3 regions of the Bacillus sp. NPDC093026 genome follow, and region 2 is predicted to be linked to each of the others. Evidence: riboswitches for the same ligand, from Rfam matches in the RefSeq annotation. Region 2 holds a riboswitch; each other region holds the start of a gene.
The links. A riboswitch is a leader RNA that binds a small molecule or an ion and turns the genes downstream of it on or off. The one in region 2 is predicted to bind S-adenosylmethionine.
Positions count from the first base shown of each region.

Region 1 (6,090 bases), 360 kb from region 2:
AGCACGAAAAGCCGTACGTTAAAGTATGTCTTGATGGACCAGTCTTTAAAGCAGAGGAGGTGGCATTATCATGTTAAACGTTGAGTTACCCGGCTTATCCTTAAAGAACCCGATTATTCCGGCATCAGGGTGCTTCGGATTCGGAAAGGAATTTGCTTCCTTATATGATTTATCTATGCTGGGGGGAATCATGATCAAAGCCACTACCCTTGAAATGAGATTGGGCAATCCAACGCCAAGAGTGGCCGAGACTGGTGCAGGTATGTTAAATGCGATTGGACTTCAAAATCCAGGTCTAAAAGGAGTGCTTGATCATGAATTGCCTTGGCTTGAACAGTTTGGTACACCAATCATTGCGAACGTCGCCGGCGCGCAAATTGATGATTATGTCGAAGTAGCCGAACAAATCAGTCAAGCAAAGAATGTACATGCACTTGAACTGAATATATCTTGTCCCAATGTGAAGACAGGCGGGATCGCTTTCGGTACTGATGCGAAGATGGCTGAGACATTAACAAAAGCAGTGAAGGAAGTCTCGGCTGTTCCTGTTTACGTGAAACTGTCACCAAATGTGGCCAATATTGTTGAAATTGCAAAAGCAATTGAATCGGCTGGTGCGGATGGACTCACCATGATTAACACTTTAATTGGCATGCGGCTTGATTTAAAAACAGGGAAGCCCATTCTTGCAAATAAAACAGGCGGATTATCAGGTCCAGCAGTAAAACCTGTCGCCATTCGAATGGTATATGAAGTCAGTCAGGCTGTTCGTATCCCGATTATTGGGATGGGCGGGGTTCAACATGCAGAAGATGTGCTTGAATTCCTACTGGCAGGCGCAAGTGCTGTAGCTGTTGGAACAGCCAATTTCGTGAATCCATTCGTTTGTCCAGAAATCATTGAAGATCTGCCTAAAGTTCTGGCGGCTCATGGTTATTCATCAGTAGAGGAATGTATCGGAAGGAGCTGGAAGCATGAAGCATTTGCCAATCATCGCACTTGATTTTCCATCAGGGAGCGAGGCGCTTGCCTTTTTAGATCTATTTGAAGGGAAGCCATTATTTGTGAAGGTTGGCATGGAGCTTTTTTACCAAGAAGGTCCTGCCATAATTGAAACACTGAAACAAAAAAATTGCCGTATTTTCCTTGACTTGAAATTACATGACATTCCAACAACGGTTCAAAAAGCCATGAACCGGCTTGCAGCACTTGGGGTGGATTTGGTTAATGTCCATGCTGCAGGCGGAAAAAGAATGATGCAAGCAGCGGTAGAGGGTCTTGAAAGCGGAACATCAGCTGGACAAAGTAGACCGAACATTATTGCAGTGACTCAGCTCACAAGTACGTCAGAAGACATCATGAAAAAAGAAATACTCATTGATCGTCCACTTGAGGAGACCGTGCTTCATTACGGACAAATGGCATACGAGAGCGGACTAGACGGTGTTGTGTGCTCTGTACATGAATCAAAGGCCATTCATGAGCATATCTCACCATCCTTTCTCACCGTCACACCAGGTATTCGTTTGCCAAATGATCAAACCGATGACCAAAAGCGTGTAGCCACACCTGCTTTTGCAAAAGAACAAGGTGTTTCACAAATTGTTGTGGGGAGATCGATCACCAAAGCAGCAAATCCAATTGCAGCCTATCATCAAATGATCAAAGAGTGGGAGAGACAGCCGTATGAAAACGAAAATTGCTAAACATTTATTACAAATCAAAGCCGTCTCCTTAAAACCAGATGCACCATTCACGTGGGCAAGCGGTATTAAATCACCGATTTACTGCGATAATCGCCTGACATTATCGTACCCTAACGTCAGAAATGACATCGCTGAAGGACTTAAAGATCTCATTCAAACTTATTTTGAGGGAGCAGAAGTGATAGCCGGTACTGCAACGGCCGGAATCCCGCATGCGGCATTGGTGGCAGATCGTCTAAATTTGCCTATGTGTTATGTGAGAAATAAGCCAAAAGCACATGGAAAAGGAAATCAGATCGAAGGAGCGGTAACGACTGGTCAAAAGGTTGTTGTCGTAGAAGATCTCATTTCAACTGGAGGGAGCGTCCTTGAAGTTGTCGCCGCCCTTCAAGATGAGGGCTGTGAAGTGCTTGGAGTTGCGGCCATTTTCACATATGGATTGCCAAAAGCAGTTGCTGCTTTTGCGGAAAAAGACATTCCATATGTCACACTGACAGACTATGATGCGTTGACAGATGCGGCGCTTGAGCTAAGAGCCATCGAGCCATCTGCTATGAATAAACTTAAACGCTGGAGACAAGACCCTTCCTCTGAATCTTGGATGGAAGAGACGCTCTAACAATGCTGTGCCCAGATGCACGGCTTTTTTCATGTGGGTTTAAAATAGTAAAATAGACCCAAATGTGAATAAAAACTAATCCTATCAATAAAGTCGGGTTGACTTTTGTTTGAATTGTGTTAATATTTAATACAAATTAAAACTCTTATCCAGAGAGGTGGAGGGACTGGCCCGATGAAACCCAGCAACCTGCTATCCTGAGCAAGGTGCTACTTCCTGCAAAATGATTCTATTTTGAAAGATAAGGAAATCGTGAGCTTCCTCGTCTTTCTTTCGGATTGAAAGAAAGTTTTTTTATTTTTAATGGTGAGGAGGAAGAGGAGATGGAAGTGAAACAAAACCAGGATGAAGACTTAGTGAAAAACATGCAAGAATTGATTGGAGATATGAAATTCGGTTCAATCACATTGATTGTTCAAGACGGTCAAATAATTCAAGTAGAGAAAAATGAAAAAATCAGATTGAAGTAGTGCGCTATAGCAATATGAGCAATACTCCGGAAGGGGAGAAACAATGTTAACTTATGAAAATTGGCAAGAGCCGTCCATTACATTTCAAGAGGACGATATGTATAAAGGAGCCCTATCTGTGCTGAAATGGGCGTACGGTCATTATGGTGATCAGCTCGTTTATGCATGTAGCTTCGGTATAGAAGGCATTGTCTTGATTGATTTAATCGCTAAAGTCAAAAAAGATGCGAGAATTGTCTTTTTAGATACAGGACTACATTTCAAAGAGACTTACGAGACAATTGATGCGGTGAAGGAAAGATACCCTGGATTAGATATTGTGATGAAAACACCTGATCTGACAGTTGAACAGCAGAATGAACAGCATGGTGACAAACTGTGGGAAACAAATCCTCAAAGCTGTTGCCATATGCGGAAGGTCATTCCCTTGCAAGAAGCATTATCAGGCTATCCGGCTTGGCTTTCTGGCTTAAGAAGAGAGCAGTCACCAAAAAGAGCAGGTACAAACTTTTTAAATAAGGATGATAAATTCCAATCAGTAAAAGTGTGTCCGCTCATCCACTGGACTTGGAAAGATATATGGAGATATGCATCAAAGCAGGAACTTGCTTATAATCCGCTACATGATCGAGGATACCCAAGTATTGGCTGTGCACCATGTACACAACCAGCCTTCACTGCAGATGATCTGCGTTCTGGAAGATGGGCTGGAACAGCAAAGACGGAGTGCGGATTACATGAATAAGGGAGCATAATTAATGGAAATCGCTGCAATTTTATTTAGTTTATTCTTTGCTTTAAATATTGGCGCAAGCGGAGCAGCAGCTTCTATGGGAATTGCGTATGGATCAGGAGCGATTCAAAAACCGCTTTATGCACTCATCGTTTGTGCTGGAGGTATTTTAGCAGGTTCAGTGATTGGCGGCGGTGAAGTTGTCAAAACCATCAGTTCTGGTATTATGCCAGAATCTGTGATTACACTTGAAATTGTTTGCATTATCATTGGTTCCGCTGCATTATCATTATTTATTGCGAATCTGATGGCCATCCCGCTATCCACAAGTGAAGTAACGGTTGGAGCTGTTGTTGGTGTTGCCGTGGCATACAAAGTATTGTTTGTAAAATCCATTTTAGTGATCGTCGCATTTTGGATCATTATTCCACTCATTGCTTTTGCTTTCACGTTTACTGTGATCAAAATCATCAGACTGTTCCCAAAACACACATTATCTAAAAAAGGTGTCGGCATTCTTTCTATCGCTTTAATCATCAGTGGCTTTCTAGAGGCTTTTTCAGCTGGTATGAACAATGTTGCCAATGCTGTAGGTCCGCTAGTGGCATCAGGGGTCCTGTCAGTAGGGCAAGGTACACTTTACGGGGGGATATTTGTCGCGCTTGGTGCACTTTTACTCGGTAGGAGAGTACTTGAAACAAATGGTAAGAAAATCACACGATATCAAACAGGTGAAGGCATCTTACTCTCTAGTACCGGTGCTGGACTTGTCATTGTGAGCTCTATTTTCGGCTTGCCTGTACCACTTACCCAAATCACCTCTTCATCAATTATTGGTCTTGGGATGGCAAAGGGTGGACCGAACATTTTTCATAAACATGTCGTGAAAAAGATGCTGAAAGTCTGGGTTGTTTCTCCATTCTTATCACTCAGCTTGTCTTATTTGCTGGTAAGCTTTTTCTTAAAAGGAGACTATTATTCTATCTTTATCATGATGAGTGTGTTATTTGCTTCACTCGGCGCATTAAGTCTGATGAAGGCAGTCAAAAATGAAAGCAACTCCATCCATGAACAAGGCGGCGGCATTTAACGATAAATCTGACTATTAACATCTAATAACTTGAACATTGAGAGGAAGATGAACAAATGAGTTTAACACCACATGGTGGCGTATTAATTAATCGAGTAAATGAAGAATATGATTTAAGCACAGCAGAGAAGGAAATCGAACTGGATACGATCTCTTTTGCAGACCTTGAACTGATTGCAATCGGCGGGTATAGTCCAATTGAAGGCTTTTTAACAAAAGCCGATTATGAAGCCGTTGTGAGCGACATGAGACTAGCAAGTGGTGTTGTTTGGTCTCTTCCTATTACTCTTCCAGTCACAAAGGAAAAGGCAGCGGAAATTCGTAAGGGAGATATCGTCCGTTTATCTTACAATGGAACAGTTTACGGGATACTTGAGGTGGAAGATCAATACACGCCAGATAAGGAAAAAGAAGCTGTGAATGTGTATAAAACAAATGATCGGAATCATCCAGGGGTGAAAAAATTATTTGAGCGCGGTGACACATATATTGGTGGTAAAATTACACTGACCAAGCGTAGCGAAAAGCCATTCCCTCAATTCACCTATGAACCAGAAGAGACAAGAAGACATTTTAAAGAAAATGGTTGGAAAACGATTGTCGGTTTCCAAACGAGAAATCCAGTACATCGTGCCCATGAATATATTCAAAAAACAGCACTTGAGACAGTAGATGGTTTATTTTTAAATCCGCTGGTTGGTGAAACAAAAGCCGATGATATCCCAGCAGATGTGAGAATGAAAAGCTATCAAGTATTATTGAACGGTTATTATCCAAAAGATCGCGTCTTTTTAGGTGTATTTCCAGCTGCAATGCGTTATGCTGGACCAAAGGAAGCGATATTTCATGCACTTGTTCGAAAAAATTATGGCTGCACACACTTTATTGTTGGAAGAGATCATGCGGGTGTTGGTGATTATTATGGCACATACGAAGCGCAGGAATTATTTGATCAATTTACGAGTGAAGAGATTGGCATCACGCCTTTAAAATTTGAACATAGTTTCTACTGCAATACATGTGAAGCCATGGCAACACCAAAAACGTGTCCTCATGATAAAAGTGAGCATGTCATTCTTTCAGGTACAAAGGTAAGAACAATGCTAAGAAACGGTGAATTACCGCCGAGCACGTTCAGCCGAAAAGAAGTCATTGAAACATTAATTGACGGATTAAAAACAACTGTATCCTAAAGGAGGTAGAGACATGAGTAACGAGCATATCGTGTGGCACGATGCGTCTATTACAAAAGAAGAATATCAACAGAAAAACAATCATAAAAGCGTGATTGTCTGGCTTACTGGTCTAAGTGGTTCTGGGAAATCGACGATTGCAAACCTAGCGGCAAGAGAGCTGTTTGAACAGGGGTATCAAGTCACTGTTCTTGATGGTGATAATGTACGCCACGGACTTAATAAAGACTTAGGGTTTTCAGATGATGACCGGAAAGAGAACATTCGCCGCATCGGGGA
Region 1 is NZ_JBIVPN010000001.1:392,163-398,252, reverse strand. It holds gene ACIQCE_RS02005 (dihydroorotate dehydrogenase electron transfer subunit) at 1-77, shown strand, start outside; gene ACIQCE_RS02000 (dihydroorotate dehydrogenase) at 71-1,003, shown strand; gene pyrF (orotidine-5'-phosphate decarboxylase) at 975-1,706, shown strand; gene pyrE (orotate phosphoribosyltransferase) at 1,687-2,325, shown strand; SAM riboswitch class I at 2,468-2,573, shown strand; gene ACIQCE_RS01985 (DUF2292 domain-containing protein) at 2,691-2,795, shown strand; gene ACIQCE_RS01980 (phosphoadenylyl-sulfate reductase) at 2,839-3,540, shown strand; gene ACIQCE_RS01975 (sulfate permease) at 3,554-4,618, shown strand; gene sat (sulfate adenylyltransferase) at 4,675-5,811, shown strand; gene cysC (adenylyl-sulfate kinase) at 5,825-6,090, shown strand, end outside.
Region 1: linked by a shared signal. The riboswitch ahead of ACIQCE_RS01985 (DUF2292 domain-containing protein) and the one ahead of ACIQCE_RS03875 (bifunctional homocysteine S-methyltransferase/methylenetetrahydrofolate reductase) in region 2 are both predicted to bind S-adenosylmethionine.

Region 2 (6,090 bases):
CCTTTAGCAGGTACAGTGGTGATTCCTCTTACCATTTTTCCATAAATGGCTTCTTTGATTTCATCGGCTTTCTTCGTCACAATCATGGCCGTCAGTTTCTCATGTCTCGTATGAATCGCATCAATGACCCTTGTGGTCACATATAATGTAACAAGGGTATATAATGCTTTCTCCCAACCTTGTAATAATCCTGCTGTAAAAATGATGATTCCGTTTAAAATAAAGAAATACGTGCCAACAGGCTTATCTTTCCATTTCGCTAAAATCATCGCAATAATATCGAGTCCACCTGTTGATGCCCCGTATTTTAGCGTAATCCCGATACCAAGTGCAGAAATGACACCGCCGAACACAGCATTCAATAAAATATCTTCAGAAACGCTCGTCTCCGGTAAGATGCCGAGGAAAATGGTTGTTAAGGCAACACTGATAATGCTATATAAAGTAAAGGAACGACCAACCTTCATCCAGCCTAAAATCCCTACTGGAATGTTTAATACAAATAATAGAACCCCAGTCGATAAATAAAATGGTGCATATTCATCAATTACACTGGATAACAGCTGTGCTACTCCGGTAAAACCGCTCGCATATACGTCAGCCGGAATTAAGAATAAATTAAGTCCAATCGCATTTAATAATGCACCAATGACAACGACAATAAGTTTTTTTGCTTCTCCAATAAACATGATGTCATTCCTCCACTTACCATTCTCTCTATGGTTTTCCCTAAAAATTAGAATTTGAACACGAAAAGGATGATTTCTATGATATAGTTAGGCTAAAAAGATGTAATTTTGCAGATTTCATTCAGAAAGAAGGGATTTTTATGACTGTTCATATCATAGCAGACAGTGCTGCTGACCTGCCTCTTTCTTATTATGATGAACATAACATAACACTCATTCCGCTACGTGTATTACTTGGTGAGCAGGAATTTGAGGATTTAATCACAATTGATCCAAAACAAGTATTTGATGCAATGAGACAAGGCGAAAGTCCAAAAACTTCACAACCTTCACCAAACAGGATCAAAGAAGCCTTTGTATCCCTTGCACAAACTCATACAGCCGCACTATATGTCGCTTTTTCATCAGAGCTTTCAGGTACATATCAAACAGCTGTCATGATGGCAAACGAAGTAAAGGAAGAATATCCAGACTTCGATTTACGAATCATTGATTCTAAATGTGCTTCACTCGGCTATGGACTGGCTGTCAAACACGCTCAGACACTTGCCATTGACGGAAATACAATACAAGAAATTGAAACGTCTGTAAAGCATTTTTGTGGATCTTTACAACATATTTTTACTGTAGACGATTTATCGTACTTAGCAAGAGGGGGAAGAATCAGTAAAGCATCAGCTTTTGTTGGCGGTCTTTTGAGCATTAAACCTATTTTACACGTAGAGGATGGAAAGCTTGTTCCGCTTGAGAAAATCCGAGGACGTAAAAAACTACTCAAACGAATTATCGAACTGATGAAAGAGCGTGGAACAGACTGGTCAAATCAAACTGTTGGGATCAGCCATGGCGATGACCCTGTACTTGCAGAGGATATGAGACAATTGATAGAAACAGCATTTCATCCAAAAGATATTGATATCAATATCATTGGTGCAGCCGTTGGGTCTCATTCAGGACCTGGAACGCTTGCAATCTTTTTTACAGGCAACCCATCATAAAAGCACCCTTCCCTATATACGTAGGGGAGACCCTAGTCTGTCAGCATGACGCCAATCCGCTACATATTTGATTTCGGTCGTTCTTCCTGTTGATTGCTGCATGAGGCGAGCACAATCATCCACACACTCCTTTTATCAACTTACTCTTTTTTATCGGATTTCGGTGATGTTGTTTCAATGATAAGTGGAAAAATCAGGCTGTCGAGAAAATCTCGACAGCCTGAGTGAGCAACTGCTCACTTTTTCTCATATGTCCAGCCTTCTTTTTGATCAATTAGACCATTTTTCATCAAGTGACCTAATGCTCGTTTAAAAGCGGCCTTACTCATTTGAAATCTTTCGCGAATATCATCTGGGTCACTTTTGTCCCAATAGGGCATCGCACCATTTCTGTTTCTCATATAAGTTAAGATCTGTTCTGCATCAACTGATAATGCGTCCTGTTTTCTAGGAAGGAGAGATACGTTAACGGTTCCATCCTCTTTCACTGCAATGACACGACCTGTGACAGTAGATCCTAGTCTTGGTTCTTCCTTCCGTTCTGTGCGATGGATAAACCCTCTAATTCCTGTATCTGTAAGCATAAAGGAGCCTGTCGCAATCAAGCGGTAAATCGTCCCTGTTATGTCTTTGTTCATAATGGTATTAGGTGCTTCGGTAAACAGCTTACTGATGATATCTTCTGTGGCTGGTTTTGCGAACAATCTCCCGTAGCTTGTGACTTTCAGCATACAGTACAGCCGGTCTCCTTTTTTGGGCCATGCTTCTTCAAAAGGCGGGAGGTGTTCTGTTGCCACAAGTGCATCCTTTGATAACCCGACATCAACAAATACGCCCATATCCTCTACAACATCAACGACTTCAACCCAGCCGTATGTATGTGCGTTAATAATAGGCTTTTTCATTGTAGCTGCTAGTCTCTCTTCATGATCTACATATAGATAGACATCCACTTCATCTCTATCTTCAATATCTTCTGTGATCTCACTACGATGTAAGAGGACAGAATCTTCGCCATCTGTCAAAAAGTATCCATACTCCATCTCTTTCTCTATTTGCAAGGTCAATTGCTCACCTGGTCTCATGTTCTCTTCCTTCCTATCTGCCCATAAAGAGCATTCGTTCATCATTTGATTTCACTTTATTCTACTATACTTCTTAGCACATGAACATCTCTAGTTCTGTTAGCTAAAGTGGACAATCCGTAGGTGATTTATACAGAAAGAGCTTGAGCTCATTGACCTATCAATACGCTAACGTTTCTTCTATCCCCATTTGCATGATAAGATAGACGCAATATCTAATACTTGGAGGTCATGAGTCATGGCAAAAGAAAGTTCGTTTGACATTGTATCGAAGATCGAATTACCAGAGGTGCAAAACGCCATTCAAGCAGCTTTAAAAGAAATCAAAAACCGTTATGATTACAAAGGAAGTAAAAGTGATATTTCATTAGAGAAAGAAGAGCTCGTGCTCATCTCTGACGATGACTTCAAGCTAGAGCAGCTAAAAGATGTGCTTGTGTCAAAACTCATTAAACGAAATGTACCGACAAAAAATATCGACTACGGCAAAACCGAGCATGCACTTGGCGGGACTGTACGTCAACGTGCAAAACTGATTAGCGGAATTGATAAAGACAATGCTAAAAAAATCAACACACTCATTAAGCAATCTGGTCTCAAGGTGAAATCTCAATTCCAAGATGATCAAGTGCGTGTGACAGGGGAAAATAAGGATGATTTACAGGAAGTCATTTCACTTATTCGCAAAGCTGATTTGCCGATTGATGTCCAATTTATAAATTTTCGATAAATTTTAAATTTTCCATTGATTATTTCCGATTTTTTCGATACAGTTAATGGAAGTTCAATTCATTGACAGATTCATATTGTTTTCTTATCAAGAGAGGCAGAGGGACTGGCCCTGTGAAGCCTCAGCAACCGGTGTAATAGACAAACACTTTCTATAACCAAGGTGCTAAATCCAGCAAGCTACTGCTTGGAAGATAAGGAGAAGAATTACGATACTTTCAAAAAGTCTTCTTCTTATCAGAAGGCTTTTTTTGTTACATAGAAATAAGGAGGAATACAATGGGCCTATTACAAGATTTACAAAACCGCGTGCTGATTGCTGATGGAGCAATGGGAACACTTTTATATTCTTATGGAATTGATCGCTGCTTTGAAGAATTAAATCTATCAAAGGAAGATGAAGTCAAAAGGGTACATGAGGCGTACGTACAGGCGGGAGCTGACATCATCCAAACGAACACGTATGGAGCGAATTATATTAAACTATCCCGCTACGGTTTAGAAGAAGAAACGAAACGTATCAATACAAAAGCTATGCAAATTGCCAAAGCAGCCGCAGGCTCTGCTTATGTACTCGGAACGATTGGCGGCATTCGAACGTTTAACAAAAATGCATACTCCATTGAGGAAATTAAACGAAGCTTTAGAGAGCAGTTGTATCTTCTATTAAATGAACAGCCTGACGGACTATTACTCGAAACCTATTACGACCTCGAAGAAGCAAAGGCGGTTCTACACATCGCACGCAAAGAAACGGAACTCCCTATTGTCATGAACGTATCCATGCACGAACAAGGTGTCCTGCAAGATGGAACGCCGCTCCATGACGGTTTATCTGAATTATCCTCTCTTGGAGCTGATGTCGTCGGAATTAACTGCAGACTAGGTCCCTATCATATGATTCAGGCACTCGAAGGTGTGCCACTTTTTGAAAATTCTTATTTATCTGTCTATCCAAACAGCAGTCTCCCATCTCTTGAAAAAGGTAGACTTGTCTATGATACAGATAATGATTATTTTCGAAAGAGTGCACTAGAGTTTAGAAATCAAGGTGCCCGTATTATTGGTGGCTGTTGCGGAACGACCCCTCAGCATATCCGAGCCATGGCGGAAGCTGTAAAAGATTTAGCGCCGATCACAGAAAAAGAAGTCAAAATTTTAAAAGAAGAAAGCATTTCACTCCAAGATCAACGCACAGAACCTGGGCTTGACGAGCTTGCCATTCAAAAGCGGTCAATCATCGTGGAACTGGACCCGCCAAAGAAGCTCAACTTTGAAAAATTTCTTAATGCTGCGAAAGAATTAAAGAAAGCAGGCATTGATGCTCTGACGCTAGCTGATAATTCCCTTGCCACCCCGCGCATTAGCAATGTGGCATGCGGCGCTTTGCTGAAGCAGCAACTCGATATGCGTTCACTTGTTCATATTACTTGTCGAGATCGCAATTTAATCGGATTGCAATCACATTTGATGGGACTTGATACACTTGGATTAACCGATATTTTAGCGATTACAGGCGACCCTTCAAAAATCGGTGACTTCCCAGGAGCAACGTCTGTTTATGATTTAACGTCCTTTGATCTGATCCGTCTGATTAAACAATTTAATGAAGGACTCTCCTTCTCAGGCAAACCGCTTGGTAAAAAGACCAATTTTTCCGTGGCAGGAGCGTTTAATCCAAATGTTCGTCATATCGATAAAGCCGTCAAACGCCTTGAGAAAAAAGTAGAATACGGTGCTGATTATTTCATCTCACAGCCAGTTTATTCAGAGGAACAGCTTGTGAAAATTCATGAGGAAATCCGTCACCTCGATCAACCGATTTACATCGGCATTATGCCTTTAACAAGTAGCCGAAATGCAGAATTTATTCACCATGAAATCCCAGGCATCAAGCTGTCTGACTCGATTCGTGACATCATGGCAAAAGCAGGGGATGACAAGGAAAAACAGCGAACAGAAGGGTTAGCGATTGCCCGCTCTTTAATAGACGCTGCTTGTGATCTGTTTAATGGCATTTATTTAATTACACCTTTCCTTCGATCAGATTTAACAGCAGAACTGACGACTTACATTCACCAGAAAGATAAGGGGGCAAAAGCACATGTCAACTATCACGGAACAGCTAAAGAAACGAATTCTCGTCTTTGATGGAAATGCTGTTTGGTCACCACCTAGTCTTACAAGGAAAAGTGAAAAATTATTAGCTGAACAACATCTTCTCAATGAAGGCAGAGAGAAAAATTGGTTTGCCCTGTTTTTGTGTTAATAATAGTCGAACCTCCTTTGAATGGAGGTTCTTGAAAGCTGTAGACACCATTCGTCTACAGCTCTTTCATTATTTTTCGCCTACAGATGATAGGACGTGTGCAAGCGCATTTGTTACTTTCCCATGCTCTGACGCATGTGGGCGATCGTCTCCATCTCCATAGCCATAATCAATCATTCGATTACGGTTTAAACAAAGCTTTGTTAGCTGAGGCTGGAAAAGGTCAAATAATGCAAAACGTTCTTTTAGTTGCGGGAATTGCTGCTGATAATCTAGAATTTCTTCTGCAAGCAAACGCCAAAGAGCGGTTTCTTCTAGTA
Region 2 is NZ_JBIVPN010000001.1:751,665-757,754, forward strand. It holds gene ACIQCE_RS03855 (YitT family protein) at 1-689, opposite strand, end outside; gene ACIQCE_RS03860 (DegV family protein) at 830-1,687, shown strand; gene ACIQCE_RS03865 (CvfB family protein) at 1,924-2,772, opposite strand; gene ACIQCE_RS03870 (YajQ family cyclic di-GMP-binding protein) at 3,011-3,502, shown strand; SAM riboswitch class I at 3,584-3,702, shown strand; gene ACIQCE_RS03875 (bifunctional homocysteine S-methyltransferase/methylenetetrahydrofolate reductase) at 3,781-5,652, shown strand; gene ACIQCE_RS03880 (hypothetical protein) at 5,606-5,770, shown strand; gene ACIQCE_RS03885 (IucA/IucC family protein) at 5,840-6,090, opposite strand, start outside.

Region 3 (6,090 bases), on a different contig from region 2:
ATGGTTTCTTTCGTACTCTGCATAGCTCATGCCATGAGATTTGTGCATGGCCTTTTCCATCTCGGCGGTATAATCCAATCCCAGTATACTCTGGTCCGAACCGATAATAAACCATCTCCTTCTTTTAGTGTAGTTCTATTTTATCAAATCAATGGCACTTCACTCAAAAGGGATATGACGCTTTATGTTGGCATATTTACTCACACACTGGCAAGAGAATCACTCATCTCTCCCATATGGAAAAATACCGTGTTTTCCTTCTATTAATGCGTCTGTCCGCCAAATTCATCAATACATTGCTGAACAACAGTGATCCCTTGGCTGAGTGCCGCTCCCCCGCCGAACGCTGCTGCTACACTGACGACTTCCAATACATTCTCTTCTGTAGCTCCTTGATCAAGCGCCCCCTTTGTATGATAAATCATACAATATTCATCTTGTGCATGAATGCTAATGCCAAGGGCAATCATTTGTTTCTCTTTTTGCGTCAAAGAACCGCTTTGAAAGCATTGCTCCGTAAATTCATTGAATTTCTTGCCAAACACCGGCATTTTCTTCTGAAATTCACCCATTGCGGTTTTATAATCGGTTAGTGATTGTTGCATGGTTCCGTTCATATGCTGTTCGTTCACATTGATTCAATCCCTTCAGGTCATTTGTACGTCTTTATTATGAGCGAGATTTAAAAAAATACACAAAAAAACCTCGCTTTCATTCAAGCAAGGTTTTCGAGCATATTATTCAGATACAGGTAAGACTGCACCATCATATTTTTTTTCGATGAATTCTTTAATTTTGTTAGAGTGAAGCACTTCCATTAAAGTCTTGATTTTCTCTGATTTTTCGTCACCTTTACGAACAGCTACAATGTTTGCGTAAGGGTTGTTCTTTGTTTGCTCAAGTTCAATTGCATCTTTCTTCGGATTCAAATGATTTTGAATTGCATAGTTTACGTTGATAAAGACTGCGTCTCCTTCACTGTTTTCATAAGCTTTCGCTGTGAGTTCAGGAGCGATTTTTTTGAATTTCAAGTTCTTTGGGTTTTCTTTAATGTCTTTCAATGTTGCGTTGATTGTATCAACCTTTGAATCAAGCTTGATCACGCCAGCATTTTGAAGTAGGGCAAGCATACGACCTTGCTCAGCCACGTTGTTTGTCATGATGATCGTGCCGCCGTTTGGAATATCTTTGACTGATTTGTATTTCTTAGAGTAGATACCGAAAGGCTCAAGGTGAATAGCACCTGCACTCACTAGGTTATAATCTTTGTTTGATTTGTTTTCTTCGTTTAAGTAAGGAATATGTTGGAAAAAGTTCGCATCCACTTCTTTTTCAGCTAAAGCTTTATTGTACATTTTATAATCGCTAAGCACTTTTATTTTTAGGTCATAGCCTTTTTCTTTTAAAAGTGGTTTTGCTTCCTCAAGAATTTCAGCATGTGGTGTTTTTGATGCAGCAACCGTGATGGTTTTGCTTTCGCTTGCGTTATTAGATGAACCGCATGCAGCTAAAATGCCTGCAAATCCTAGAAATAGTGCACTTAAAATCAATTTCTTCATGAATAAATCCTCCCTTAACGTTTATCAATTTTATTGGTTATCAAATCACCGATTATCTGAATAATAAAGACGATGATTAGGATAAAAACAGTGGCAACAAGTGTGACATCTGTATTTCCAGATTGGTACCCTTCCACATAGGCGAGGTCACCAAGTCCGCCTGCCCCAATTGCACCTGCAATTGCAGTAGAACCAATTAAAGCAATTGCTGTGACAGTAATTCCTGAAATCAGGGCTGGCAATGATTCTGGCAGCAAGACTTTAAAAATAATCGTTGATGTCTTTGCGCCCATTGATCTTGCCGCTTCAATCACACCTTTGTCTACCTCACGAAGTGCAATTTCAACAAGACGTGCATAGAAAGGTGCAGATCCAATGACAAGGGCGGGCAGGGCTGCATTTGGACCTAAAATGGTATGCATTAAGAATTTTGTAAACCCTAATAAAAGAATGATTAAAATGATAAAAGGAATCGATCTAAAAATGTTGACGATTGCCCCGATAACTGCATTGATCGGTTTATTTTCCCATAAACCGCCTTTACTAGTCAGATAGAGCAATAGCCCTAGGATGATGCCGATGACAAAAGCAAATGCAAGTGAAATAAGCGTCATATACACCGTTTCACCCGTCGCATTCCAAATGACTTCAAGGTCAACATTCGGGAACCATTTCTCAAACATGTGTCATCACCTCAATTTCGACCTGTTTGCTTTGAATATAGGCGATGGCTTTTTCCACTTCAGTCTCTACTCCATTGATGTGGATAAAGAGTGTTCCAAACGCACCTTCCTGCGTTTGAGTAATTTTCCCCTGGAGGATGTTCACATCGACTTGGAATGATCGAATGATTTCAGTAATGAGCGGCTGCTCGGCAGAATCGCCGATAAAGGACAAACGAACAACCTTCCCTTCTTTCATCCGCTCTAAGATGTGCTCAATCGTTTCCTTAGCTTCCTCCGGCTCAACAAGCTGTTTCACAAATCGTTTCGTCATTTCTTCCTTCGGCTGTCTAAAGACGCGTAATACCTCGCCCTCTTCGACGATACGTCCATTTTCCATGACCGCCACACGATGACAAATTTTACGGATGACATGCATTTCGTGTGTAATTAGCACAATGGTTAAACCTAATCGTTGATTGATATCTGCCAAAAGCTCAAGAATAGAGTCTGTCGTTTGTGGATCAAGAGCAGACGTTGCTTCATCACAAAGAAGAACCTTTGGGTTATTTGCTAGTGCTCGAGCAATCCCTACGCGCTGCTTTTGTCCGCCGCTAAGTTGCGATGGATAGACATTTTCTTTTCCTTCTAAGCCGACCAATTTAATCAGTTCATCTGCACGAGCTCTCCGTTTTGAAGTCGGTACACCTGCAATTTCAAGCGGGAACATAATATTTTGTCGTACAGTTCTCGACCATAGTAGGTTAAAGTGCTGGAAAATCATGCTGATTTCCTGTCTTGCCTTGCGAAGTTTAGCGCTCGATATTTCATTAATCCGGTTGCCTGCCACTTCAATTATTCCTTCTGTTGGCAACTCTAGACCGTTTAGTAGCCTAATCAGGGAGCTTTTCCCTGCGCCGCTATACCCGATAATTCCGAATATTTCACCTTTATCAATCTCCAAGTTGACGTTTTTCACTGCGTCAACATTTCCGTTTTTTGAGTGGTACGTTTTTGATACATTCTGTAATTGGATCATAGCCTGATCACCTGCTTTCTTGCTGAATCTGTAGCGTGCCATCACATACGTTCTTCGTTCTTCCCTCATGACTCTAGGTCAGTAAAAAAGACCTAACTGCAACACAAGCAGAAAGGCCTTTTATTTCAAATACGCCTTTCTCTCATCTTTCAAAGCGTTGCGGCTTTGAGTGAATTGGCACCAATTTCAGCTATGCTGACGGTTGCCGGGTTTCATAGGGCACGTCCCTCCACCTCTCTTAATAAGAGAAAATATGTTGTTTTATGTGATGTTCATGTTTTTACTAACGTAGGATATCATGCTACCCGAGATATGTCAACGCTGTAAATCGCTAATTTCCAAGTAAACGACTAAGTGATCATTTTCCTAAAAAAACCGTTCGTTAGCCAAAGCACCGCCTCTAATCTAAGAAGTGCTCGGAATGAGCCTTTCACCTTTACTTGCCCACGACTAATTAATTGCTGTAAAGATAGATTTCCATCTAATAATTGAAGAATTTCCTTTCTCTCACCATAAAAAGTGAGATCCGATAACTCAATTGCAGGTAGTTTCTTGACTTCACCACGTTCATCCACAATCAATGTACAAGAATCTGCTTCCGCTTCAAATGTAATCTTCAAGGATGATGATGAGAGCAGCGGTTTTAGTAAAAATCGCTGTTTTGTGTTTCCATGGGCTTTGGTTTTTTCCACATGTATAACCTCCCTGTCATTTGGTTATACATAACATTTCTCTACAAACGTTGGCTTGTCCTTTATAAATAACTCGACAAATTTTCAATTGAATGGCTTGAAACATGACAAAAAACCGCTTTATTTAGCGGTTTCAATCATTTCATGAAGATATGGAACAGAATGAAAGGCATAGCCTTTTTGAACGATCTTGCCGTCTTTAAACAATAAAAAGCATGGAACACTTTCTATTTCAAATCCTTTCGCTAAACTAGGTGAATAATTTAAATTATTCTCGTAAAATGGAACATCTGGCTGCATGGTATCTACAACTATCAGCATTTTCTTCGCAAGCTGGCACGTTCCACAAAACGGTGTATATAAATACAAAAGAAATAAATCGTCCTTTATCTCCTTCAATTCGTGCTCCTCAATCTCTTTCATAGTACGCCCACCCTCACAAATATTTCGAATGAACATCAATGTTTGCAGCTAATAAGACAGATGCAATATGGGCTGTTGGTGAAGCGGCAACTTCGCGGTACATTTTGTCTACAAAAAGATGAAGTGCTTCAGGGAACTCTTTTCGGAATTGCTTCCGCAGTTTATCGCCAGCATCGTCACTGTCTGCTAATATGTAAACGTCTTTCCCTAATAGATCGTCCACTAGCTGATCCAGCTTCGATGTACTGATGGTGCCATTGGTGCAAATAATGGTAACAGGCTCACTTATGACTTCTTTTAGTTTTTGTTTGTCTGATTTACCTTCTACAATGATGACCTTTTCTACATTCTCATGTTTCATCATGATCACCCGGCCCTTTTGACGTTGATTCACTTCTTCATTAGATTACAACCTTTGGGTAAGGTTGTAAAGATGAGACACTTGTTCATCAAAAAGACTGCAGCATTCTCTCGCTGCAGTCTGATTAAACGATTAGCACCAGCCATTTTCATCATCACAGTCAACGTATTTTTCCGTCCCGTGTGTTAATGTATCAGACAAGCGATAAAACCGATTCTGATCATAGGAATAGCCAGGTTTCAACTCATATTGATTTTCACTAATCATCTTTCCAATCTCTTCATTTTGATGATAAAGCACCATGCCATTTTCTTTGAATCGACCAGTTACATGTTTTGTTATATCCACCTGTTCTTTTTGAAAAGACAAATTGGACACCCCCCATAAAGGTAGAGTGTCCAATTTCTCATGAATTAGTCTTCTTTTGTCATTTCCTCATATTGCTCAGCAGTCATTAAGTCCTCGATTTCAGAGGCATCCGCTGGTTCTACAACGATCATCCATGCTTTCTCGTATGGAGATTCGTTCACGAATTCTGGGCTGTCATCTAGCTCATTGTTTACTTCAACGATTGTTCCGTTAATTGGTGCGTAAAGTTCAGAAACAGTTTTGACTGATTCTACACTTCCGAAAGGCTCGTCCGCTGTCAATTTGTCTCCTACTTCAGGAAGCTCAACGAACACGATATCGCCTAGCTCGGATTGAGCAAAATCCGTAATACCGATACGCACCTTATCTCCTTCTACTTTGACCCATTCATGTTCTTCGGAATAACGTAAATCTTTTGGTATGCTCATTTCAATATCCCTCCAGTCTTTTTTGCGTTTATATTGAAGATACCACAATCTGAATGAAAGTTACATCATTTCCAGACGCTTTTAAATGTATCTTCATTAAATCCAACTGTCACTCGTTTGCCGTCTGTTGTAATTGGACGCTTAATCAGCATACCATTTGATGCAAGCAATTCAAGTTGATCGTCCTCTGACATTGCAGGAAGTTGATCCTTAAGCTGCAGCTCTCGGTATTTCTGTCCGCTTGTATTAAAGAATTTCTTTAGCTCCAAACCGCTTTTTTGATAAAGAGCTTTGAGTGTTTCTTTATCCGGCGTCTCTTCGACGATATGTATGCTATTGATTTCTTTGTTGTGATCTTCAAGCCACTTTTTTGCTTTTCGGCATGTGCCGCAAGATGGATATTCATAAAAATCTAAAGCCACCATTTTCACCCCCTGCAAATTGTGACAACATTTTATCATAAACCATTTTAAAAACCTAAATGTATGCTTACAAAAAGGTGCGGACATGCGCATCCACACCTTTCGATTTGTTGCTTATACGATATATTTCTCGGC
Region 3 is NZ_JBIVPN010000002.1:628,281-634,370, reverse strand. It holds gene ACIQCE_RS08130 (YuzK family famiily protein) at 1-48, opposite strand, end outside; gene ACIQCE_RS08125 (carboxymuconolactone decarboxylase family protein) at 264-617, opposite strand; gene metQ (methionine ABC transporter substrate-binding lipoprotein MetQ) at 738-1,559, opposite strand; gene ACIQCE_RS08115 (methionine ABC transporter permease) at 1,574-2,242, opposite strand; gene ACIQCE_RS08110 (methionine ABC transporter ATP-binding protein) at 2,235-3,260, opposite strand; SAM riboswitch class I at 3,400-3,508, opposite strand; gene ACIQCE_RS08105 (SCP2 sterol-binding domain-containing protein) at 3,611-3,952, opposite strand; gene ACIQCE_RS08100 (thioredoxin family protein) at 4,073-4,375, opposite strand; gene ACIQCE_RS08095 (toprim domain-containing protein) at 4,389-4,739, opposite strand; gene ACIQCE_RS08090 (YusG family protein) at 4,869-5,105, opposite strand; gene gcvH (glycine cleavage system protein GcvH) at 5,150-5,533, opposite strand; gene ACIQCE_RS08080 (arsenate reductase family protein) at 5,599-5,955, opposite strand; gene ACIQCE_RS08075 (acyl-CoA dehydrogenase family protein) at 6,070-6,090, opposite strand, start outside.
Region 3: linked by a shared signal. The riboswitch ahead of ACIQCE_RS08110 (methionine ABC transporter ATP-binding protein) and the one ahead of ACIQCE_RS03875 (bifunctional homocysteine S-methyltransferase/methylenetetrahydrofolate reductase) in region 2 are both predicted to bind S-adenosylmethionine.